DNA from 2 places in the Rhizobium sp. SVR5-2C genome. Region 1 is predicted to be linked to the other one. Evidence: predicted binding sites of a transcription regulator. Region 1 holds the regulator's gene; the other holds the start of a gene.
The links. Region 1 encodes PhoB, which activates phosphate uptake and scavenging genes when phosphate is short. Its sites were predicted from a motif close to TGTCATNNANCTGTCAT; they were not measured.
Positions count from the first base shown of each region.

Region 1 (17,605 bases):
CGCGTCGAACGGCTTTTCGGCCCCGAGATCGAGCATTTTAAATACCGTTTTCCCGATTAGAGCACCGTGTCCTTGGGAGGGGTGGGGTTCTTAGCGCCCTTTTCATTCGGCTTTCGGATAGCGACCGGCTGCGAGGCGCGGAAGGAATTTTCTCGGCGCAACTACAGAGCGCCCTGCTAGTTTGCTGGTCTTGCTTAGCGTGCGTCGCCGTGTCGTAGCTTTCCACCGACGTTGCTAAGGTGGAGTAGAGAGTGGAAAGGGCTCCGTGCTTCTTCGCTAGCTAACTGATTTTTATCGATTTTCCGAGGTAAATGGTGCCGCTTACGTGACTCGAACACGTGACCCCATCATTACGAATGATGTGCTCTACCGACTGAGCTAAAGCGGCAACTTGACGGCCGAACTGTGCGGCCCGCGATTTGCATGGCGCTGATACAGGCATTGTTCGAAGATTTCAAGCGCCCTGTCATGCCTTTGGTAAAAAAGACGTCTGCCGTAGAAGCCTGCGCCTCAGAGAGCCAAGCGCGACCGGGCGGCCCGGTATTCGCGTTCCAGCCTGTCGACGAGTTTTGACACCGGCTCGACAGCTTTGACGGCGCTAATGCCCTGGCCGCTGCCCCAAATGTCCTTCCAGGCCTTTGCGCCACCAACTGCCTGCTCGAAATCCATTTTTGACGGGTCCGCGACGGGCAGGTTGTCGGGGTCGAGGCCGACGGCATGGATCGATGGCTTCAGGTAGTTGCCGTGCACGCCGGTGAAATAGTTGGAATAGACGATATCGTTTGCAGCACCCGCGACGATCGCCCGCTTGTAGGCGTCGGCGGCGCGCGCCTCCTCGGTCGCGATGAATGGCGTTCCGATATAGGCCATGTCGGCTCCCATCGCCTGTGCCGCAAGGATGGCGCCGCCATTGGCGATGGCGCCCGCCAGCAGCAGCGGTCCATCGAACCACTCACGGATCTCCTGCACCAGGGCGAATGGCGACAGCGTGCCCGCATGGCCGCCGGCGCCCGCCGCAACGGCGATCAGTCCATCTGCACCTTTGCGGATCGCGGAGTTGGCATGGCGGTTGTTGATAACGTCGTGAAGGACGATGCCGCCGTAGGAGTGCACGGCGGCATTCACCTCGGGCACTGCCCCGAGCGAGGAGATCACGATCGGCACCTTATATTTCACGCAGAGCCCCAGGTCGTGCTCCAGCCGCTTGTTCGACATATGGACGATCTGGTTGACGGCGAATGGCGCGGCAGGTCTCTCCGGATTGGCGGCGTTGTATGCGGCAATGTCCTCGGTGATCATCGCCAGCCATTCGTCGAGCTGGCTTTCCGGCCGGGCATTCAGCGCCGGAAAGGCGCCGACCACGCCTGCCTTGCATTACGCCAGCGTCAGTGCCGGATGAGAAATGATGAAGAGCGGCGAGGCGAGGACCGGCAGCCTCAAGTTTTCCGTGAGGATTTTGGGCAGAACGGCCACTGCGTCACCATATGTTTGATCTTTACGAAAGCGTCAATTTGATAACAGACTTGATGCGCGAGGAAAAGCGCGGCTGAGCACTCTTCATCAAGGGCGGACATTTGGGTATTCTTGTTCCCGCCACCTTTATCCGCTGACTATGAAGCATGCCGCCAGCGGCAGGCTTGCGGTTTTCGGCCGTAGCCGCTACCGAAGTTCGTTAGGTATTTATAAAGACTTCGGGTAATGCCTGATCTCAGCATGAAGGATCGGATGTGAGCGGATTAGAAACGGCTATCAGAACGGCGCTTAGCAATTCCGATCGCGACAATCCGGAGGTCCGGGCAAGGATTTATCAGTCGGCCCGTCAGGCACTGGAGGCTGGCCTTCGAAAGCAGGATATCACCGAGCGCGAAGCCGTTGCCCGTCATCGCCATCGGCTTGAGGCGACGATCCACATGATCGAGGCGGAAGAGCGCGAGCGCCTGCATCCGCGCACGGCTCCGCCGGAAGTCCCTGTTCCTCCGGTCGCTGAAATTCCGCTACCCGCCACGCACGGCGAACGCTTTGCTGATGATGCGCCCCAGGTCGGCGGCGAAACGCGAGCCTATTCGCAAGCAAGGGCCGCCGACGACGAGTCGAGCCTTGATGATGTCCACGCCGGGACCTCCGACCATCTTGGCGCCGCGCCGCAGGTGGACGAAGGTTTTGCAGCCGAGAGCCCGGCCGCGGCCAGAATGAACTTTCGGCCGGAGGGCGCTGCAAAGCGCCGCAAGCCGCGCAAGTTTTTCTCGCGGCTGCTCGTCTGGTGCGTCTTGATTGCCTTCATCGGCATGGGTGCCTGGTGGACCTACACGTCCGGCCTCTTCCTGACGGCCGCCGAACGGGATACCGGCGTTGCCAATCCGCCCGCCAGCACCGAGCCCGAGGACTTCGACGGCACAGACGAAGATGCTGCGAATTCGGGGCCGCCTGCCGATCAAACTGTGGCAATCGATCCGCAGAACAGCTTCTCCGCGGAGTGGATCGAGGTATTCAAACCATCCGAAGCAGCCAAGATCGAAAGCGGAGCTCGGGCGCGCACGGAAAACGTCGCCGAGAACGACGGTCCTGCCGTTCGACTGATTTCCGAAAGCAACGGCGCCGATGGCAATATTGCGATCGCCGTTCCGCCTGACGTGCTCCAGCAGCTCGCCGGCAAATCATCGACGATTGCGATCACGCTGCAGTCGACGAGCGATGAGCCGACACAGATCACGGTCGAATGCGATTTTCAGACGCTTGGCAATTGCGCCCGCCATCGCTTCAGTATCACGCGCGAAAAGTCCGATGCTCTGCTTCAGGTTACCTTCGACCGATCGATGGCGCCGAATGCCGCTGGAAAGCTCCTGATCAATAGCGATGTCGACGGCAAGGCACGCGGCATCAATCTCTACGCCGTGCGTGTCCTGCCGGGGCAATGAGCGCTTATTTCAAGAAATGCGGCCCCCAGCCGATGATCTTCTTGTCCAGTTCGCCGACCGCTTTATCGTCTTTGCCATCGTAGTCCATCGTCCGCAGCATGTGACGGATGAGGTTCAGTCGCGCCCGCCGTTTGTCGTTGGCGCGGATGACTGTCCAGGGCGCGAAATCGGTATGCGTTTCCTTGAGCATGCGGTCGCGCTTTTCGCTGTAATCCCCCCATTTCGTCAGCGCCGCGATATCCATCGAGGAGAGCTTCCAGACTTTCAGCGGATCATGCCTGCGGTCATGGAAGCGCTGCAACTGCATCTCGCGGCTGATATCCAGATAGAATTTGAAGAAGTAGATGCCTTCCTGCGCAATCCCCTTCTCAAGCTGTGGTGCCTGCTTGAGGAAATCCTCATATTGCTTCGGCGTGCAAAAGCCCATGACCGGCTCGACGCCGGCACGATTGTACCAGGAACGGTCGAAGAGCACGATCTCGCCGGCCGTTGGGAACTGAGCGATATAGCGCTGGAAATACCATTGCCCAGCTTCCCGGTCATTCGGCTTGGCAAGCGCGACCGCACGGGCAAGGCGCGGATTCATGTGGGCGGAACACGCCGCAATAGCGCCACCTTTGCCGGCTGCATCGCGCCCCTCGAAGAACGCCATCACGCGTTTGCCGGTCGCCTGCAGCCAGAACTGCACTTTGACGAGTTCGATCTGCAGCTTTGTCAGCTCGTCGAGATAAGTTTCCTCATCCAGCTTCTTCTTATAAGGGAACCCTCCGGATTCCAGCGTGTCTTCGTCGATCCAGTCCGGCAGGACCGGGTCGTCGATATCGAAGACGCGTTTCTTGCCTTTGATGTCCAGTTCAACCGCGCGGCTTTCGACATCCTCGGCCATAATGTCCTCCCTCGGTCCTTGGCTCTTCGCAGGCGATCACACTTTCCGATGAAAATCAAACTTCCTGCGAGAGGCAAAATTCCTGTGACTTTCGGCTGCACCCTGTCGACAGGTGGTTCGGGCCGAATACTTCTGTCATGAATGGCGGCTATCAGGCAGAGTTTGAACCTATAAAACGACTCGACCTGGGCGAGGGACACTTGGAAGACGAAATGCCATGGAGAAAGGGGCTCACAGCCCGCGTCCGGCAGCAGCGAGGGGTGCTGCTTGCGGCGATCCTCATTGGCTTGATTGCGCTTGCGGCCGGCATGAACAAGTGGGTCGTATTGGGGCTGCTCCTCTTTATGATCTTCGTCGTGCTCGTGAACAGCGTGCCGGCGGTGCAGGCGAAGCTTGCGGAAATACCGGAAATCGAGCCTGACGCTCCGGCGAGCCTGCTGCCAGCAGTCTCCTCAACGCTGGCCGGTCTCGACATTCCGGTTATGCTGCTTTCGGGCGATGCCTCCGTCCTCTTCCAGAACCGCGCTGCCGAAAAGGCCTTCGGCGAGGTCGTGATCGGCGCCCATATTTCTGCGCGCCTGCGCTCGCCCGGCATTTTGGATATGGTCGCCGAGACGATCTCCACCAATGCCCCCAACCAGATCGAGCATTCCGAGCGTCTACCGTCGGAGCGTGTCTATATCGTTCGAAGCGCGCCGATCGATTTTGGCGCCGCCGGGAACGGCGAGCGTTTTTTCATGCTTTCCTTTCGCGACATTTCCGAAGTGCGGCGCATCGATCGAATGCGGTCGGATTTCGTGGCCAACGCCAGCCACGAACTTCGAACCCCGCTTGCGTCGCTGCGCGGCTTCATTGAGACCATCCAGGGTCCGGCTAAGAACGATCCGAAAGCGCAGGAGCGCTTCCTTGGCATCATGTTCGATCAGACGACGCGCATGAGCCGCCTTGTCGACGATCTCCTCTCGCTTTCCCGTCTCGAGCTGAAGTCGCATATCGCGCCGGACGAAAAGATCGATCTTGTGCCGCTGCTCGGTCATGTCAGGGATGCGCTCCTGCCCCTCGCCAGGGACGTCGGAGTCGAGATCAATCTGCACCTGCCGGAAGGCAAAGCAGAGGTTCTCGGGGACCGCGATGAGTTGGTTCAGGTTTTCGAGAATCTGATGGAGAATGCGTGCAAGTACGGTCAGGAAGGCAAGGTGGTCGATGTGCGGATCACCAATGCTCCCGGCGAGCCGGTCGAAGTCAGCGTTGCTGATAAGGGACCGGGCATTCCTGCCGAGCATGTGCCGCGCCTCACGGAGCGCTTCTATCGCGTCAGTATCGAGGACAGCCGTTCCAAAAAGGGCACCGGACTTGGCCTTGCGATCGTCAAACATATCCTCACGCGGCACCGGGCACGGCTGATCGTCAAGTCCCAGGTCGGCAGGGGAACGGACTTCACCGTAAGGTTCTGACACAAAGCCGGGTCGTGTGAACGTTTCGACGAAATTTATTATTTAGTTTCAGTAATTTATGTTGTCATAAATGTTTCATCGAAATGACATAAAAGGGCGGTGCATCAGGCAGTAAAGAGAGCCTGCCGATGAAAGGCAATGCGGGTCCTGGGGGGCCTGCTCACACAAGTTCTACATGCCGGGAGATTTTTGATGAACACTCTTAAGCTAACCGTCGCAGCGCTCGCTGCCACCGTCGCCTTCGCAGGCGCAGCCGCCGCTCGTGACCAGGTTCAGATCGCTGGTTCGTCCACCGTTCTGCCTTACGCGAAGATCGTTGCCGAGTCCTTCGGCGAGGCCTTCACAAACTTCAAGACGCCGGTCGTTGAATCCGGCGGCACGGGTGCAGGCCTCAAGGAATTCTGCAAGGGCGTTGGTGAAGACACGATCGACATCGCAAACGCTTCGCGTCCGATCAACAAGAATGAGATGGAAGCCTGCAAGGCTGCTGGCGTAACCGATATCCAGGAAGTCAAGATCGGCTACGACGGTATCGTCTTCGCAACCGACTCATCCAACCCGGACGTCGCTTATGTTCCGGAAGACATCTACAAGGCTCTCGCAGCGCAGGTCGTCGTTGACGGCAAGCTCGTTGCCAACCCTTACAAGAAGTGGTCCGAAGTCAACCCGAAGCTTCCGGCTGTTGATATCGCTGCCTATATCCCGGGCGAAAAGCACGGCACCCGCGAAGTCTTCGAACTGAACGTTCTCGCTGCCGGCTGCAAGGCTGCAGGCGCTCAGGACGTCATCGCCAAGGAAATCACCGACAAGGCTGCTCAGGCAAAGGCTTGCGTCGCAGTTCGCAAGGACGGCGCTGCTGTTGACATCGACGGCGACTATCCGGAAACGCTGGCACGCATCGCTGCCAACAAGACGGGCGTTGGCGTATTCGGCCTCTCCTTCTACGAAAACAATGCCGACAAGCTCAAGGTCGCGACCATGAGCGGCATCGTTCCGTCGACGGAAACCATTTCCAACGGCACCTATCCGGTTTCCCGCCCGCTGTTCTTCTACGTCAAGAAGGCACATCTCGGCGCCGTTCCGGGCCTGAAGGAATACGTCAACTTCTTCGTTTCTGAGCAGATGATCGGCCCCGACAGCCCGCTCGTCGAATACGGTCTTGTCGCAGCGCCGGATGCCGAGCGCGACGAAATCCGCAAGAACGTCGAAGCTGAAAAGACCATGTAATAACGGTGCCGGCGCGATGCCTGGGGGCTCGCGCCGGCATTTTTCTTTGAATGCTAGTGATCTTTGTCCAGTTGGTGGCAAAGTTTTAAAGTTTCTCCATGATGGGAGCCGCGCGGGACTTTCCTGTCCGCGCTTAGGGGCTGTGGGCCTGGGGACTAACGAATGAGCACATCCATTATACTCTTGTGTCTCGTGGTGCTTGGCGCGCTGGCCTACATGGCCGCACGCAGCCGCGCCATGGGGCTTGCCGGCGGCAAGCTGTCCGCATTGCATTCGCGGCCGGGCTATTACGGTGCTTATGCAGCCATCTACGCGACGCTCCCCGCTCTTCTTCTTCTCTGCATGTGGCTTGCCGTTAGCCCCGGCATCATCGAGTCGCGTGTCCGCGATGCGTTCCCTGATGATGTGAAGGCCAAGACGGCTGCCGAGCAGGACCTGAGCTTCAGCATGGTCGCGACCATCGCCCGAGGCATGAACTTGCTGACGCCGGATGAAATCAGCGCACTCGGTTCCGAGCCCGCAGCTGTTCAGGCAAAGCTCAGCGAGAAGGGTGTTCCGCTTGCCGGCGAGCCGCAGCCCTTCATGATCGATGCGGCGAAATTGTTGAACGCTCAGTCTGCGGACAGCCGCATGATCATGACTGGGGCCATCTTTTTGCTTGGCATTGGTGGCGCTTTCTATGCGCTTCGTGGGATCGCATTGCGCTTCCGGGCTCGTAACCGTGTTGAGCGTGTCATGCTCTGGGGACTGCTCGTTGCGTCGTCCATCGCAATCCTGACCACGATCGGCATTGTTCTTTCGATGCTGTCGGAGGCGATCCGCTTCTTCGCTGTGGTGCCGGCGGCCGATTTCTTCTTCGGTACGGTCTGGGATCCGCGTTTTGCCGGTGCGGGCAGCTCTTCTTTCGGCCAGTTCGGTCTCATCCCGCTGCTGCTCGGCACGCTTTACATCGGCTTCGTCGCCATGCTTGTGGCGGTTCCGGTCGGTCTTTTCGCGGCCATCTATATGGCTGAGTACGCGTCGTCGAAGGTGCGTTCGCTCGCCAAGCCTCTTCTTGAGGTCCTCGCCGGCATTCCCACGATTGTCTATGGCTTCTTTGCGCTTGTGACTGTCGGCCCCTTCCTGCGCGACTTGTCCTCGCAGGTGAACGGGCTTTTGACCGGCGACTATGCCAATTTCATTCAGGCGCAAAGCGTTCTGACCGCCGGCATCGTCATGGGTATCATGCTGATCCCCTACGTTTCCTCGCTTTCGGATGACATCATCACCGCCGTACCGCGTGCGCTGCGTGATGGCTCGCTCGGACTTGGCGCCACACACTCCGAAACGATCAAGAAGGTCGTGCTTCCGGCAGCCCTTCCGGGGATTGTTGGCGCACTGCTGATGACGGCCTCGCGGGCCATCGGCGAGACCATGATCGTCGTGCTGGCGGCAGGTGTCGCCGCGCGCATGCAGATCAATCCCTTCGAGCCGATGACCACGGTCACCGTCAAGATCGTTAATCAGTTGACGGGCGATCTTGAATTCACCTCGCCGCAAACGCTGGTCGCCTTCGCGCTTGGCATCACGCTCTTCTTCATCACGCTTTGCCTGAACATCTACGCCCTCTACATCGTGCGCAAATACCGGGAGCAGTACGAATGACGAATGTTCTTTCCCCTGCTGCGGGCACAATTTCGAAAGCACCCGAGCGCCGCGATATAGGCATCAAGCGCCGCTATGCCGCGGAGCGCCGTTTTAGGGCCTATGGTATTGCCGCGATCTCCTTCGGTCTGATTTTCCTGGCGATCCTGCTGTCGACGGTTGTTCGCAACGGCTACACGGCCTTCCAGCAGACGGCGATCACGCTGCCGGTCGAATTTACCGAGAAGACCATCGATCCGAGCAACAAGCGCGCTACCGATCCGTCAGTGCTGATCGCGGCAAACTACGGGGCGCTGCTGCGCGATGCGATTGTCAAGCAGCTGAAGCTCAACCCTTCCAGCCGTCCGGACGTCCGTGACGCGACGGCCATGCTTTCCAAGGGCGCGCCGATCCAACTGCGCGACACGGTCGTCGCCGATCCGTCGCTCATTGGCAAGACCGTCAACGTCACGGTTCTGGCTGATGCCAATGTCGATAGCGCCAACAAGGGGCAGATCGATCTCTCTGTTGATGAGAAAAACCGCAAGGTGAACGACAAGCAAGTCGGCTGGATGAACGAACTGAAGGCAAGCGGTGCGCTTTTCAAGAAGTTCAATACCGGCCTTTTCACCAACGGCAATTCCAGCCGCCCGGAAGCTGCCGGCCTCGGCGTGGCTCTGGTCGGCTCGCTCTACCTGATGTTGATCGTTCTGGTTCTTTCGCTGCCGATCGGCGTTGCCGCCTCGATCTACCTTGAGGAATTCGCCACCAAGAACAAGGTGACGGATCTGATCGAGGTGAACATCAATAACCTCGCGGCCGTGCCGTCGATCGTTTATGGGCTGCTCGGCCTCTCCGTCTTCATCAATTTCGCCGGCCTGCCGCGTTCGGCTTCGCTGGTTGGCGGCCTGGTGCTGTCGCTGATGACCTTGCCGACGATCATCATCGCCACCCGTGCCGCGCTGCGCGCCGTGCCGCCGTCGATCCGCGCGGCTGCTCTTGGCCTCGGCGCCTCGAAGATGCAGATGGTGTTCCACCACGTCCTGCCGCTGGCGATGCCCGGCATCCTGACCGGCACGATCATCGGCCTGGCGCACGCGCTTGGCGAAACGGCGCCGCTTCTCCTGATCGGCATGGTCGCCTTCGTTGCAAGTGCGCCGGCCACCCCGCTCGATCCGTCCACGGCGCTGCCGGTGCAGGTCTATATGTGGGCCAACGAAGCAGAACGCGCCTTCGTCGAACGCACCTCTGGTGCCATCATCGTCTTGCTCCTGTTCCTGATTGTCATGAACTTTGGAGCCATTCTCTTGCGCCGTCGCTTTGAGCGTCGCTGGTAAACGGAGTACATATTCATGAACATGTTAACCGAAGCAGCAGTTGAGAAGGCTCTGGACAAACGAATGAATACGATCCCGTACAAGATGATCGGCCAGGACGTCTCGGTTTACTATGGCGACAAGCGTGCGCTTTTCGACGTGAAGCTGAACATCCGCGAAAACACCGTTACCGCACTCATCGGCCCGTCCGGCTGCGGGAAGTCCACCTTCTTGCGCAGTCTCAACCGTATGAATGATACGATCGACAACTGCCGCGTTACCGGCAAAATCACTCTCGACGGCGACGATATCTACGATCCGGATATCGACGTCGTCGAACTTCGTGCTCGCGTCGGCATGGTCTTCCAGAAGCCGAACCCTTTCCCGAAGTCGATCTATGAGAACGTCGCCTACGGTCCGCGCATCCATGGTCTTGCGAAGTCGAAGGCCGATCTGGACCAGATCGTTGAACACAGCCTGCAGCGCGCCGGCCTTTGGAACGAAGTCAAGGATCGCCTGCACGAAACCGGCACCGGGCTGTCCGGCGGCCAGCAGCAGCGCCTCTGCATTGCCCGCGCCGTTGCCGTCAGCCCCGAAGTCATTCTGATGGACGAGCCGTGCTCGGCGCTCGATCCGATCGCCACCGCGAAGGTCGAAGAGCTGATCCATGAGCTGCGCGAGAATTTCACGATCGTCATCGTGACGCACTCCATGCAGCAGGCTGCCCGTGTTTCGCAGCGAACCGCTATGTTTCACCTCGGCAATCTCGTCGAGGAGAATGATACCGACAAGATGTTCACCAATCCGGACGATCAGCGCACCCAGGACTACATCATGGGCCGCTTCGGCTGATCTTTGGCGTCAGAAATGTAGAGACAATCAAGGACGTTCCCCATGGCATCGACACATATTTTTTCTGCGTACGACGACGATCTCAAATTCCTGTCCCGCCGCATCTCGGAGATGGGCGGACTTGCCGAACAGATGGTATCGGACGCTGTCCGAGCGCTGGTGAATAGCGATACCGCCTTGGCGCAGAAGGTCATCTCGGACGACGTGATCCTCGACCATGCCGAGCGCGAGATCGGCGAAAAGGCGGTGGTCACGATTGCACGCCGGCAGCCGATGGCTTCCGACCTTCGCGAAATCATGGGCTCGATTCGCATCGCGGCTGATCTCGAGCGCGTCGGCGATCTCGGCAAGAACACTGCCAAGCGTGTCATCGCCGTTCAGAGCGCCGGCGTTCCGCGAAAGCTCGCGCGCGGCCTGGAGCACCTTTCCGAACTGGCGCTCGTCCAGCTCAAGGAAGTGCTCGACGTCTACACGAGCCGAGCGGCCGACAAGGCCAAGTCGATCCGCGAGCGCGATGAAGAAATCGATGCGATGTACACTTCGCTGTTTCGCGAGCTTTTGACATACATGATGGAGGATCCGCGCAACATCACCAGTTGCACGCATCTTCTCTTCTGCGCGAAGAATATCGAACGCATCGGTGACCACGCCACCAATATTGCCGAAACCATTTATTACATGGCGACCGGTGCCCAGCCGGAAGGCGAGCGTCCGAAGGACGATACCGCCAACACCGTCGGCGCGGTAACGGAATAACCTCCGAATCCGGCCCCCAGGAGACAGTAATCGAATGATCCCGAGAGTTGCAGTCGTTGAAGACGAAGAGGCACTCAGCGTGCTCCTTCGCTATAATCTTGAAGCCGAAGGTTTTGAAGTTGATACCATCCTGCGTGGTGACGAGGCCGAGATACGCCTTCAGGAACGGACGCCGGACATTCTGATCCTGGATTGGATGCTGCCGGGCGTGTCCGGCATAGAGCTCTGCCGCCGCCTTCGGATGCGGCCGGAGACCGAGCGTCTGCCGATCATCATGCTGACAGCCCGCGGCGAGGAGAGCGAGCGCGTGCGCGGTCTTTCGACCGGAGCTGACGACTATGTCGTCAAGCCGTTCTCGACACCTGAACTCGTTGCCCGCGTCAAGGCGATGCTGCGCCGCGCCAAGCCCGAGGTCCTCTCCACGGTCCTGAAATGCGGTGACATAGAGCTCGACCGCGAGACCCATCGTGTTCATCGCAAGAGCCGCGAAGTCCGGCTCGGCCCGACCGAATTCCGCCTGTTGGAGTTCCTGATGTCGTCGCCCGGCCGCGTTTTCTCGCGCTCCCAGCTTCTGGACGGCGTCTGGGGCCACGACATCTACGTCGACGAGCGCACGGTCGATGTCCATGTCGGTCGCCTGCGCAAGGCGCTGAACTTCTCCAACATGCAGGATGTCATCCGCACGGTCCGCGGCGCTGGATATTCGATGGAAGCCTGATTGCCGCTCCCATGAGGAAATAAAAAACGGGCCGCGAGGCCCGTTATTTTTTGTCTCTTATCCGGCTTAGTTTGCGCGGGCGGCTGCCCGGCGGCGCTCGTTGACCGGCTGATAAGCCAGGCGTTGATGGTAGCTGCAATAGGGAGAAGAGTCGTTGCTTTCGCAGCCGCAGAAATGGAAATCATCCTTCAGCGGATCGCCGACCGGCCACTTGCAGGTGCGTTCAGTAAGCTCGGTCAGGCCAAGACGGCGGGAAATCGGTACGACCACGTTCGCGGCCGGACGATATTCCATTTCCGCCATCAGGTCGACTTCGATCTCTTCCTTGAGCATCGTCGCGCCCAACTGGCGCGTGACCGTGCGGGTTGCAATCCGCGAGGCATAGTTCGGCGCGCGGGGAGCCGAGGTATTGCGCTTCGGCGCGCGCACCGTCGTCGCAGTGCCGCCGGCTTTGGCGCGGCCGGGAAGGCTAAGCCTGTGGACCTTGCCGATGACTGCGTTTCTGCTCACGCCGCCGAGCTGTGCGGCGATCTGGCTCGCGCTCAGCCCTTCGGACCAAAGCTTCTTGAGTTTTTCGACACGCTCGTCTGTCCAGTTCATGCCCTGTCTCCGATTAGCGTTGTGAAGGCAGAATCCCTCACCATTGCCTCGGATGTGTCCGAAGCAGGAAACGCTTGACTAATTTTGGTGACTAGTTCCGCCGCATGCAGTCTAGTAATTGAGTTTTAACCTAGTGTGAGGCTGACTCCGTGACAAGAGTCGCGGGAATCCGGATGAATCGAATTTCAAGTTTTCCCCAACTTGCTGGCCGTGCGAGTCATTTCTGCAACATTAGCTGTTAATAAAATAAGTTCCTTTGGCTTTATGTTGCAGCACGCGGTAAACTCGCAGTTTGTTGACATTGCAGTGCGAAAAGTAAATAGTGTCACTCGCCGCCGAAAGGCGGCATTTTTAATTTTTTGGACCCGGTTTTTAGCCGGAGTCCGGTTGCCCCAACCTCGACAGGAGACCGCGCCATGGCTGAAGCCGCGCCGCTATATGACACCTATTCTCGTGCCCCTCTGCGGTTCGAGCGAGGTGAGGGCGTCTGGCTGATAACCGAAAGCGGCGAACGTTATCTGGACTTTGGGGCAGGCGTTGCCGTGACGTCGGTCGGCCACAGCAATCCGCACGTCGTCCAGGCTTTGAAGGCGCAGGCCGACAAGGTCTGGCACCTATCGAACATCTATGAAATTCCCGGGCAGGAAGCGCTTGCAAAGCGGCTGACGGACGTCACTTTCGCCGATAAGGTGTTCTTCACCAATTCAGGGGCAGAGGCGCTCGAATGCGCGATCAAAACGGCGCGCCGATATCAGTATTCCAAGGGCCATCCCGAGCGCTTCCATATCATTACCTTTGAAGGTGCCTTCCATGGCCGCACGCTGGCGACGATCGCTGCTGGCGGCCAGGAGAAGTATCTGGAGGGTTTTGGCCCGAAGTCGCCGGGCTTCGACCAGGTTCCCTTTGGCGATATCGAGGCAGTCCGAGCCGCCATCACGGACGCGACCGCCGGCATCCTCATCGAGCCGGTACAGGGCGAAGGCGGCATCCGCCCGGCGACCAACGAGTTCATGAGGGCGCTGCGCCAGATTTGCGACGAGAAGGGCCTGCTGCTGATCCTGGACGAGGTTCAGACCGGTGTCGGCCGTACGGGCAAGCTGTTTGCCTACGAATGGTCCGGCGTCACACCGGACATCATGGCGGTCGCAAAGGGTATCGGCGGCGGCTTCCCGCTTGGCGCCTGCCTTGCGACGGCGGAGGCAGCCTCCGGCATGAAGGTCGGCACCCACGGCTCCACCTACGGCGGCAATCCGCTTGCGATGGCGGTCGGCAGCGCAGTGCTCGACGTCATTCTTGCCGAGGGCTTCCTTGAGCACGTGCGTGAGGTGGCGCTCGTCTTCCGCCAGGGCCTTGCCTCGCTCAAGGATCGCTATCCGGACGTGATTGAGGATGTGCGCGGCGAGGGCCTGTTGCTTGGGGTCAAGGCAGCGGTTCCATCATCCGAACTGCTGCAGGCTATTCGCGCCGCTCGTCTGCTTGGGGTTCCGGCGGGCGACAACGTTATCCGCCTGCTTCCGCCACTCGTCGTCACGGCGGAGGAGGCTCGCGAAGGGCTTTCTCGCCTCGAGCGTGCTGCAGAAAGCATTCGCGCGCAGAAGACCAAGAAGACGGCTTGAATGGACGGACGCTCCTTGCGGAGCAGACAGGTAAGAACGAAATGGCTTCCCCCAAACACTTTCTCGATCTCTCGGCGGTAACCGCATCCGATCTCAGGGTCATCATGAACGACGCGATCGCGCGTAAGCAGGCTTTCAAGGCCGGAAAGGGCGACAGGCCGCTTGCCGGCAAGATGCTGGCGATGATCTTCGAAAAGCCTTCCACCCGCACCCGCGTATCCTTTGATGTCGGCATGCGCCAGCTCGGCGGCGAGACGCTTTTCCTCTCCGGCACCGAAATGCAGCTCGGCCGCGCCGAGACGATCGGCGATACGGCCAAAGTGCTTTCGCGTTATGTCGACGCGATCATGATCCGCACGACGGAGCACAGCCGCATGCTGGAGCTTGCCGAACATGCGACGGTCCCCGTCATCAATGCGCTGACGGACGATACCCATCCCTGCCAGGTCATGGCCGATGTCATGACATTCGAGGAGCATCGCGGCCCCATCAAGGGCAAGACGGTTGCCTGGACCGGCGACGGCAACAATGTCCTGCATTCCTTGGTCGAAGGTGCCGCCCGCTTCGGCTACCGGATGAACATGGCCGTGCCTCTTGGTTCCGAGCCAAAGGATCACTATCTAAACTGGGCCCGCAACGAGGGTGCCCAGATCGTGCTCGGTCATGACGCCGACCGCGCGGTCGAGGGAGCCGATTGCGTGGTGACCGATACCTGGGTTTCCATGAATCAGGAACATCGGGCCCGTGGTCACAACGTCTTCCAGCCTTATCAGGTCAATCAGGCTTTGATGGCGAAGGCCGGCAAGGATGCATTGTTCATGCATTGCCTGCCCGCCCATCGCGGTGAGGAAGTGACGAACGAGGTGATCGACGGTCCGCAATCCGTCGTCTTCGATGAAGCGGAAAACCGCCTTCATGCGCAGAAGTCGATTCTTGCATGGTGCCTGGGCGCGATCTGAACCATACTACGCGCTGTGCTTGGCCTCATGGCCTCGTGGCTGCGCGAGCGGAAAGGCTTTCTAGTCTGCCGCTCTGACGACTAGGAGTAAGACCATGTCCGATACTGCAAGCGCTCTCGGCGATTTCGACTTCGCCGGCGATGATCACGTTGTTCCGTTTCAGGTAGAGGGCCTCGACGTGCGCGGCCGCGCCGTGCAACTCGGCCCCATGCTGGATGCGATCCTTGAGCGCCACGAATATCCCGCTCCCGTCGCCCGGCTTCTGGCCGAAGTCATCGCGCTGACGGTGCTCCTCGGCACGTCCCTTAAGTTTGAGGGCAAATTCACGGTGCAGACGAAGGGCGATGGCCCGGTCGATCTCCTCGTCGCCGACTTCTCGACGCCGGAGGATGTTCGCGCCTATGCTCGCTTCGATCAGGCTTTGCTCGAAAAGGCAGTCGCCGCAGGCGAGACCGAGCCGGAACAGTTGCTCGGTAAAGGCGTGCTCGCCTTCACGATCGATCAGGGCAAATTCACCCAGCCGTATCAGGGCATCGTGCCGCTCAACGGTACCTCGCTGGAGGATATCGCCGGCACCTATTTCCGTCAGTCGGAACAGATCCCGACGCGTGTCCGTCTGGCTGCTGCCGAACTGTTCGATCGCGACGAGGCGGGCATGCCGCGCCATCGCTGGCGGGCAGGGGGGCTCGTGGCGCAGTTCCTGCCGGAAGCACCTGAGCGGATGCGTCACGCCGACCTCCACGGCGGCGACGGAGACGACGGCGCTCACACTCACAGGGAAGACGACGCCTGGACTGAAGCCCGTTCGCTGGTCGATACTATCGACGCCGATGAACTGACCGACCCGCATGTCGGTACGGAACGGCTGCTCTATCGTCTCTTCCACGAGCGTGGCGTGCGCGTTTTCGGCGCCCGGGAAGTCTTCGACCGGTGCAGCTGTTCGCGCGACAAGATCAAGAATGTGCTGAAGGGTTTCTCGGCGGACGAGATCGATGCCAGCCAGGAAAACGGCGAGATTGCCGTCACCTGCGAATTCTGCTCCAAGACCTATCGTTTTGAGGTTGAAGAAGTCGCAACGGCTGCCGAGTGATCAGTTCAGTACCCTGAGCAGACCGGGAGAATCCAGCGAGAAGGCGGGTATTTCTACGTCGAAAAACTCGCCTGCGTCGGTTTCCATCTGGTAGTGCCCGAACATAAGGCCCGATGGCGTATCCAGTGGACAGCCGGACGAGTATTCGTAGGTGTCGCCAGGTTCCAGCCGGGGTTGCTCACCGACGACGCCTGGACCGGTCACCTCATCCACCACGCCGTTTTGGTCGGTGATGTTCCAGTAACGGTTGATGAGTCTGACGGTCAGGTCCGAATTGTTGCTGATTACGATCCGGTAACCCCACACATAGCGATCGTCGTCCGGGTCGGATTGCTCCTCCAGATAAAAGGGTTCGACGACGACTTCTATATCTCGTGTGTTGGCGCGATACATGCCTTACACCATAGCCAGGATATGTTACCGGTATCTTATACACGGGCTCGACCCGTCACGAAATGATTGGGATCATGCTCAAAGCACGATGATTGCATCTCTTTCGGGCACTAATCCTGTTGTTCAGAGTGCGCTCCCGCACCGGAGCGTGGCTTCGTGGATGTCCTAGGTAAGGCATCCGGCCGGACCGGCAAGGCCCGGCCGTCCCCAAGGCAGGTCAGGATTTAACCTTGGAAAGAGCCTGAGCGAAATCTTCGATCAGGTCGTCCGTATCTTCGATGCCTGCCGACAGGCGCACGGTGCCGGCCGAAATGCCGAGCTCGGCGCGGGCCTCCTCCGAAAGGTTCTTGTGTGTGGTCGTCGCCGGGTGCGTGATCAGGCTGCGCGTATCGCCGAGATTGTTGGAGATCGTCACGACGTCGAGCGCATTCTGCAGGGCGAAAGCCGCCTCCTTGCCGCCCTTCAGCTCGAAGCACACCAGCGTCGAGCCGCCAGACATCTGCTTGGCGATGATATCGGCTTGCGGATGGTCCTTGCGGCCCGGATAGATGACGCGCGCCACCTGCTTCTGCTCCGCCAGGAAATCGGCGATCTTCGACGCATTCTTCGTCTGCTGTGCAACGCGCAGCGGCAGGGTCTCGATGCCCTTCAGCAGCGTCCAGGCGTTGAACGGCGACATTGCCGGGCCGGTGTGGCGGAAGTAGTCGTGCAGGTTCTCGTTGATCCACTCCTTATCGGAAAGGACGACGCCGCCGAGGCAACGGCCCTGACCGTCGATATGTTTGGTGGCCGAATAGACGACGATATGCGCGCCGAGCTCCAGCGGCTTCTGGAAGAGCGGCGTCGCGAAGACGTTGTCCACGACCACTTTCGCGCCGATCTGGTTTGCGAGCTTTGCAACGCCGGCGATATCGACGATTTCGAGCGTCGGGTTGGTCGGGCTTTCCAGGAAGAAGACCTTGGTCTTCTTGGTGATCGCCTTTTCCCAGTTCTCGAGATGGCGGCCATCCACCAGCGTGCATTCGATGCCGTATTTCGGCGCCAGCGTCTCAACGACCCAGCGGCAGGAGCCGAAGAGCGCACGGGCAGCTACGATATGATCGCCGGCCTTCAGCTGGCAGAGGATTGCGGCGGTGACGGCAGCCATGCCGGAGGCCGTGGCGCGGGCATCTTCCGCGCCTTCCAGCGCGCACATGCGCT
Region 1 covers NZ_JBNDHT010000033.1:8,707-26,311, reverse strand. Annotated here, with positions in the region: gene ACPYOI_RS12150 (sulfotransferase family 2 domain-containing protein) at 1-60, shown strand, start outside; tRNA gene ACPYOI_RS12145 (tRNA-Thr) at 313-388, opposite strand; partial or broken gene ACPYOI_RS12140 (NAD(P)H-dependent flavin oxidoreductase) at 511-1,464, opposite strand; gene ACPYOI_RS12135 (regulator) at 1,728-2,915, shown strand; gene ppk2 (polyphosphate kinase 2) at 2,920-3,801, opposite strand; gene phoR (phosphate regulon sensor histidine kinase PhoR) at 4,014-5,255, shown strand; gene ACPYOI_RS12120 (substrate-binding domain-containing protein) at 5,448-6,482, shown strand; gene pstC (phosphate ABC transporter permease subunit PstC) at 6,645-8,126, shown strand; gene pstA (phosphate ABC transporter permease PstA) at 8,123-9,442, shown strand; gene pstB (phosphate ABC transporter ATP-binding protein PstB) at 9,458-10,273, shown strand; gene phoU (phosphate signaling complex protein PhoU) at 10,316-11,029, shown strand; gene phoB (phosphate regulon transcriptional regulator PhoB) at 11,064-11,747, shown strand; gene ACPYOI_RS12090 (GcrA family cell cycle regulator) at 11,814-12,347, opposite strand; gene ACPYOI_RS12085 (acetylornithine transaminase) at 12,764-13,963, shown strand; gene argF (ornithine carbamoyltransferase) at 14,005-14,922, shown strand; gene ACPYOI_RS12075 (Hsp33 family molecular chaperone) at 15,017-16,012, shown strand; gene apaG (Co2+/Mg2+ efflux protein ApaG) at 16,013-16,405, opposite strand; gene ACPYOI_RS12065 (O-succinylhomoserine sulfhydrylase) at 16,623-17,605, opposite strand, start outside.

Region 2 (6,303 bases), on a different contig from region 1:
AGATGAGCCCGATGTCTGCCGAAGCGACGGTCGTCCGCAACTACCTCGACTGGCTGCTCGGCATTCCGTGGAACAAGAAGTCGAAGATCAAGGCCGACCTCAACAACGCCGAAAAGATCCTTGAAGCGGATCACTTCGGTCTCGACAAGGTCAAGGAACGCATCGTCGAGTATCTTGCCGTGCAGGCCCGCGCCACCAAGATCAAGGGTCCGATCTTGTGCCTCGTTGGACCTCCGGGCGTTGGCAAGACCTCGCTCGCACAGTCGATCGCCAAGGCGACCGGCCGCGAGTATGTCCGCATGGCGCTTGGTGGCGTCCGTGACGAGGCCGAAATCCGCGGTCACCGCCGCACCTACATCGGCTCGATGCCCGGCAAGGTCATCCAGTCGATGAAGAAGGCGAAGAAGTCCAATCCGCTCTTCCTGCTCGACGAGATCGACAAAATGGGCCAGGACTTCCGTGGCGACCCGTCTTCGGCTCTGCTCGAGGTGCTGGATCCGGCTCAGAACTCGACCTTCATGGATCACTACCTGGAGGTCGAATACGACCTGTCGGACGTGATGTTCATCACGACGGCGAATACGCTGAACATTCCGGCCCCACTGATGGACCGCATGGAAGTCATCCGTATCGCCGGCTACACCGAGGACGAAAAGCGCGAGATCGCCAAGCGGCACCTGCTGCCGAAGGCCATCAAGGAACATGCGCTGCAGCCGAGCGAATTCTCGGTCAGCGACGATGCCCTGATGGCGATCAGCCAGCAGTACACCCGCGAAGCCGGCGTTCGCAACTTCGAACGCGAATTGATGAAGCTCGCCCGCAAGGCGGTCACCGAGATCATCAAGGGCAAGACGAAGTCTGTCCACGTGACGGCCGAGAACATCGACGACTATCTGGGCGTTCCGCGCTTCCGCCACGGCGAAGCCGAGCGCGAGGATCAGGTCGGTGTCGTTACCGGTCTCGCCTGGACGGAAGTCGGCGGCGAACTGTTGACGATCGAGGGCGTGATCATGCCGGGCAAGGGTCGCATGACCGTCACCGGCAACTTGAAGGACGTCATGAAGGAATCGATCTCGGCGGCGGCCTCCTATGTCCGCTCGCGTGCCGTCGATTTCGGCATCGAGCCTCCGCGCTTCGACAAGAGCGACATCCACGTGCACCTGCCGGAAGGCGCGACGCCGAAGGACGGTCCGTCGGCTGGTGTCGCGATGGCAACTGCGATCGTCTCGATCATGACCGGCATCCCGGTTTCCAAGGATGTGGCCATGACCGGTGAAATCACCCTTCGCGGGCGCGTCCTGCCGATCGGTGGTCTCAAGGAAAAGCTGCTTGCAGCGCTTCGCGGTGGCATCAAGAAGGTGCTCATTCCGGAAGAGAACGCCAAGGATTTGGCCGAGATTCCGGACAACGTGAAGAACAACATGGAGATCATTCCGGTATCCCGCATGGGTGAGGTGATCAAGCATGCATTGGTCCGCAGACCGGAGCCGATCGAATGGGATGGAACGGTTGAAACGCCGGTCATCGCAACGGTCGACGGCGTCGAAGACACAGGTACAACCATCGCTCACTGAGGGCGATCTGCCACATTGACGTCTAATTGCTGCAAAACTGGGAAAAGGCTGGCGCAAAACGCCAGCCTTTTTTGTGAAAACGTCATGGAGGTGCTTGCTTTTCCTTGATTTGCAGGGCTTTTGGGTTGCGGCGGGCCTGATGAAACTTATTCTGTGCCTGGCTTACAGATTGAGTCGTTTCGAACCATTGAAAGGGGTGGAAACATGAACAAGAATGAACTCGTGTCCGCAGTTGCCGAAAAGGCTGGCCTCACCAAGGCTGACGCTGCTTCCGCGGTCGACGCTGTTTTCGACGTTGTCCAGGCTGAACTGAAGAACAAGGGCGACATTCGTCTCGCCGGTTTCGGCAGCTTCACCGTTTCTCATCGCGCTGCCACCAAGGGCCGCAACCCGTCCACCGGCGCCGAAGTCGATATTCCGGCTCGCAATGTGCCGAAGTTCACGCCTGGCAAGGGCCTGAAGGACGCCGTCAACGGCTAATCAGATTTGCTTGGCCGCCGGGTAACGAGACCGGCAGTCCAGGTTTCGAAGGGTTCGGCGCAAGCCGGGCCCTTCTTGCGTTGGGGCGATCGCGAGAACTCGCGTCTGAATGGCGGCGCAGACGAGTGGAAAACGCGCGGTTGTCATCTGCCTGTCACAGCGGTCCCGCAGAAAGCCCAGGTTTCGAATATTCGATACATGGGGGTTTTCATGACTATTCTATCGCGCAAGGCAGCGCTGGCTGCCGTGCTCCTCGCATCCGTTGCATTTCCGGCGGCTGCAGAGCCTGTTTTCAATCGCATTGCGTCCTTCCCGGTCGCCTCGAACCTGCCGTCCGACAAGGACAAGCTGTCGGCGACCTCCGCCGAGATCATCACCGCAACTGATGACGGCAACACGTTGATCTACAGCGACAGCCCGCTCGGCGCGATCGGCTTCATCGACATCACCGACGCCAAGGCGCCGAAGGCGCTCGGCGCCCTGATGATGGACGGCGAGCCGACCTCCGTCACCTCAACCGCAGGCAAGGCGCTCGTCGCCGTCAACACCGGCGAGAGCAAGCGGAAGCCGTCGGGCCGCCTGGCGATCGTCGATGTTGCGACCAAGAAGATCGAAAACACCTGCGATCTCGGCGGCCAGCCGGATTCGATTGCTCTGAACAAGGACAAGACGCTCGGCACCATCGCCATCGAAAACGAGCGTGACGAAGACGTCGACGACGGCAAGATCCCGCAGATGCCGGCCGGCGACCTCGTGATCTTCCAGGTCAAGAGCGGCACCGTCGATTGCGGCACGATCAAGCATGTGACCCTGACCGGCCTTGCCGGCGTTGCCCCGGAAGATCCGGAGCCGGAATTCGTCTCGTTCAACAGCCAGGACGAGATTGCGCTCACGCTGCAGGAAAACAACGAGATCGTCATCATCGACGGCAAGACCGGCACGGTGAAGACGCATTTCTCTGCCGGCAGCACGGACCTTTCCGGTATCGACACGAAGAAGGACGGCGCGCTGAAGTTCACCGGCGAACTGAAGGGCGTGCTTCGCGAGCCCGACGCCGTAAAGTGGCTGGACGACAACCGTCTCGTCGTCGCCAATGAAGGCGATTATAAAGGCGGCTCGCGGGGCTTCACCATCTTCGACAAGACCGGCAAGGTCCTCTACGAATCGGGCTCCTCCTTCGAGCGCGCCGTTGCCACCACCGGCCACTATCCGGAAGGCCGCTCCTCGGCCAAGGGCGTCGAGCCGGAGGGCCTGGAGCTCGCGAAGTTCGGGGGCGACCAGTACTTCTTCCTTCTCGCCGAACGCGCTTCGGTCGTCGGCGTTTACAAGGACACCGGCGCTGAGCCGCAGCTCGTTCAGCTTCTGCCGTCGGGCATTGGTCCCGAAGGTGCGATCGCCATCCCGCAGCGCAACCTCTTCGCCACTGCCAACGAAACCGATCTCGGCGAAGATGGCGGCCCGCGCTCGCACGTCATGATCTATGAGCGTGCCGAAGGCGAGAAGGCCTATCCGCAGATCGTCACCGCGGAGAAGGACGGCAATCCGATCGGCTTTGCAGCGCTTTCGGGCCTTGCTGCCGTTCCGGAAAAAGCTGGCCAGCTCTTCGCCGTCTCTGACAGCGTTCTCGGCATGCAGCCGATGATCTACACGATCGACGCGACACAGAAGCCGGCCGTCATCACCGATGCGCTCGTCGTCAAGCGCGATGGCGCGGCTGCCCAGAAGCTCGACATCGAAGGTGTCGCGGTCGATGACAAGGGCTGGTTCTGGCTCGCTTCGGAAGGCAACACCGAGAAGCTGCTGCCGCATGCGCTCTACCACGTCAACCCGAAGGGTGAGATCAAGGCAGAGGTCGCGCTGCCGAAGGAACTGACGGACAATGAGATCCGCTACGGTTTCGAAGGTGTCACGATCATCGGTTCCGGCGACGATGCAACGCTGTGGATGGCAGTTCAGCGCGAGTGGAAGGATGACGAGAAGGGCTTCGTCAAGCTCGTCTCCTACAATCCGAAGAGCAAGGAATGGGGCGCCGTGCGCTATCCGCTCGACAAGTCCGAGAACGGCTGGGTCGGCCTGTCGGAAATCTCCGCCCATGGCGACAGCGTCTACGTCATCGAGCGCGATAACCTCGTCGGCGATGCAGCCAAGCTGAAGAAGCTCTACAAGGTCGCCATATCCGACCTGAAGCCCGCCAAGCTCGGTGGCGACCTGCCGGTCGTCAAGAAGACCGAAGCCCACGACTTCCTCAACGAGCTGAAGACCGCGACCAACGGTTACGTGCTCGACAAGCTCGAAGGCTTCACCTTCGACGCGTCAGGCAAGGCCTATGCCGTCACCGACAACGATGGCGTCAGCGATTCTTCCGGAGAGACGCTGTTCTTCCCGGTCACCCTGACCGCGACGAACTGAGCCGTCATCGACCGGACGAAATAAGAAGGCCGGGCGAAAGCCCGGCCTTTGCTTTGTTGCGGGCCCGATTTCCGTCATCCTCGGCCTTGTGCCGAGGATCTGCTGGCCGCGAGGAGTTAGATGCTCGGCACAGGGCCGAGCATGACGGAGTGGGCGCGGTCAGCCGTCTTCAGTTCAGTTTACCAGCGCTGGTGGACATGCGGCGCAACCAGCCGCTCGTAGATTTCGCGGGTGGCCTCCATCACATCATGAGACAACGGCGCGAGGCTGGCAGCCGCCGCATTGGCTTTCGCCTGTTCGGCGTTGCGCGCGCCCGGGATAACCACGGTGACCGCATCATTCATGAGGATCCACCGGAGCGCGAAGGCCGCCATGGTGGCGCCCTGCGGCACGAGTTTGCGCACCTCCTCGACAGCCTGCAAGCCAACTTCGAACGGCACGCCCGCGAAGGTCTCGCCGACATCGAAGGCTTCGCCATGGCGGTTGTAGTTGCGATGGTCGTCGCTTGCGAAGTTGGTGTCGCGGGTGATCTTGCCGGAAAGCAGACCGCTTGCGAGCGGCACGCGCGCGATCACGGCGACGTTCCTCTGACGAGCTTCGGGGAAGAACAGATGGTCCGGACGCTGGCGGAATATGTTGTAGATGATCTGGATGCTTTCAACGCCCGGAAATTCGATTGCTTTCAATCCCTCCTCGACCGTCGAGACGCTGACGCCGTAGCCCTTGATCTTGCCGGCCTTCTGCAGTTCGTTCAGTCCCTCGAACACCTCCGGCCGGTAAAGCACTTCGGTCGGCGGGCAATGAAGCTGCACGAGATCGAGACTATCGACCTGCAGATTTTTCAGGCTGCGCTCGATGAAGCCTTCGAGGTTGGCCTTGGTGTAGCCGTCGGCGACATGTGGATTGAGCCGGCGCCCGGCCTTTGTGGCCACCATCGGGCGCACGCCGCCACGGCTCTTCAGGACCTCGGCGACGATCTTTTCCGATCGGCCGTCACCGTAAACGTCGGCTGTATCGATGAAGGTCATGCCGGCGTCGAGCGCGGCATTGAGTGCCGCCCGTCCATCAGCCTCGCTGACATCGCCCCAGGAACCGCCGATCTGCCACGCGCCGAAGCCGACATTGCTTACCGAAAACGGCATACGGCCGAAAGAATGCTGTTTCATGGGAATCCTCCATTCGTAATAAAAAGCTCGCACGGCGACTATCAGCCGGACACCGACCCGACAAGCGCGCACGCCGGAAAATAGGGCGGCGGCTTACTTCTTCGAGAACGCCGTCCGGTGGACCTGTTAAGGGGCGGCAATGGCAAACCGGAGCGCAACGCGTCCCTGCTGCACTTCAAATGAGGTCACCGATAACCTAGCTTCTGCAGAAGCGGATCAATCAACGAAGAGAGACTCATCATGGAAATCAAGGCAGCCGGTTCCCGGCCTTCGGCAAAAGGTTCCTCCGACTATTTTGTCGGCGCCGTGCGGCTGGATCCGTTGATCGAAACACCGGACCCGGCGCGGGTGAGGGCCGCCCATGTCACGTTCGAGCCGGGAGCACGCACCGCGTGGCACACGCATCCCTTGGGGCAGACGCTTATCGTTACGTCGGGCAAGGGACTCGTTCAGAGCTGGGGAGGAGAAATTCAGGAGATTCGCCCGGGCGACACCGTCTGGTTCGCGCCCGGTGAAAAACATTGGCATGGCGCTAGCCCGGAAACGGCGATGACGCATATCGCGGTCCAAGAATCACTCAACGGCAGCGTTGCGGACTGGATGGAGCAGGTCAGCGACGAGCAATACGCCGGACGGGCCTAACCGGCTGCCAGCGTCAGTAAAATGCAGCGGAC
Region 2 covers NZ_JBNDHT010000220.1:397-6,699, reverse strand. Annotated here, with positions in the region: partial or broken gene lon (endopeptidase La) at 1-1,574, shown strand, start outside; gene hupB (DNA-binding protein HupB) at 1,779-2,054, shown strand; gene ACPYOI_RS33985 (esterase-like activity of phytase family protein) at 2,253-4,463, shown strand; gene ACPYOI_RS33980 (aldo/keto reductase) at 4,643-5,629, opposite strand; gene ACPYOI_RS33975 ((R)-mandelonitrile lyase) at 5,870-6,271, shown strand.
Region 2: ACPYOI_RS33985 (esterase-like activity of phytase family protein) is a predicted target of PhoB. The motif match lies at 2,196-2,212, and genes of this name have one in related genera.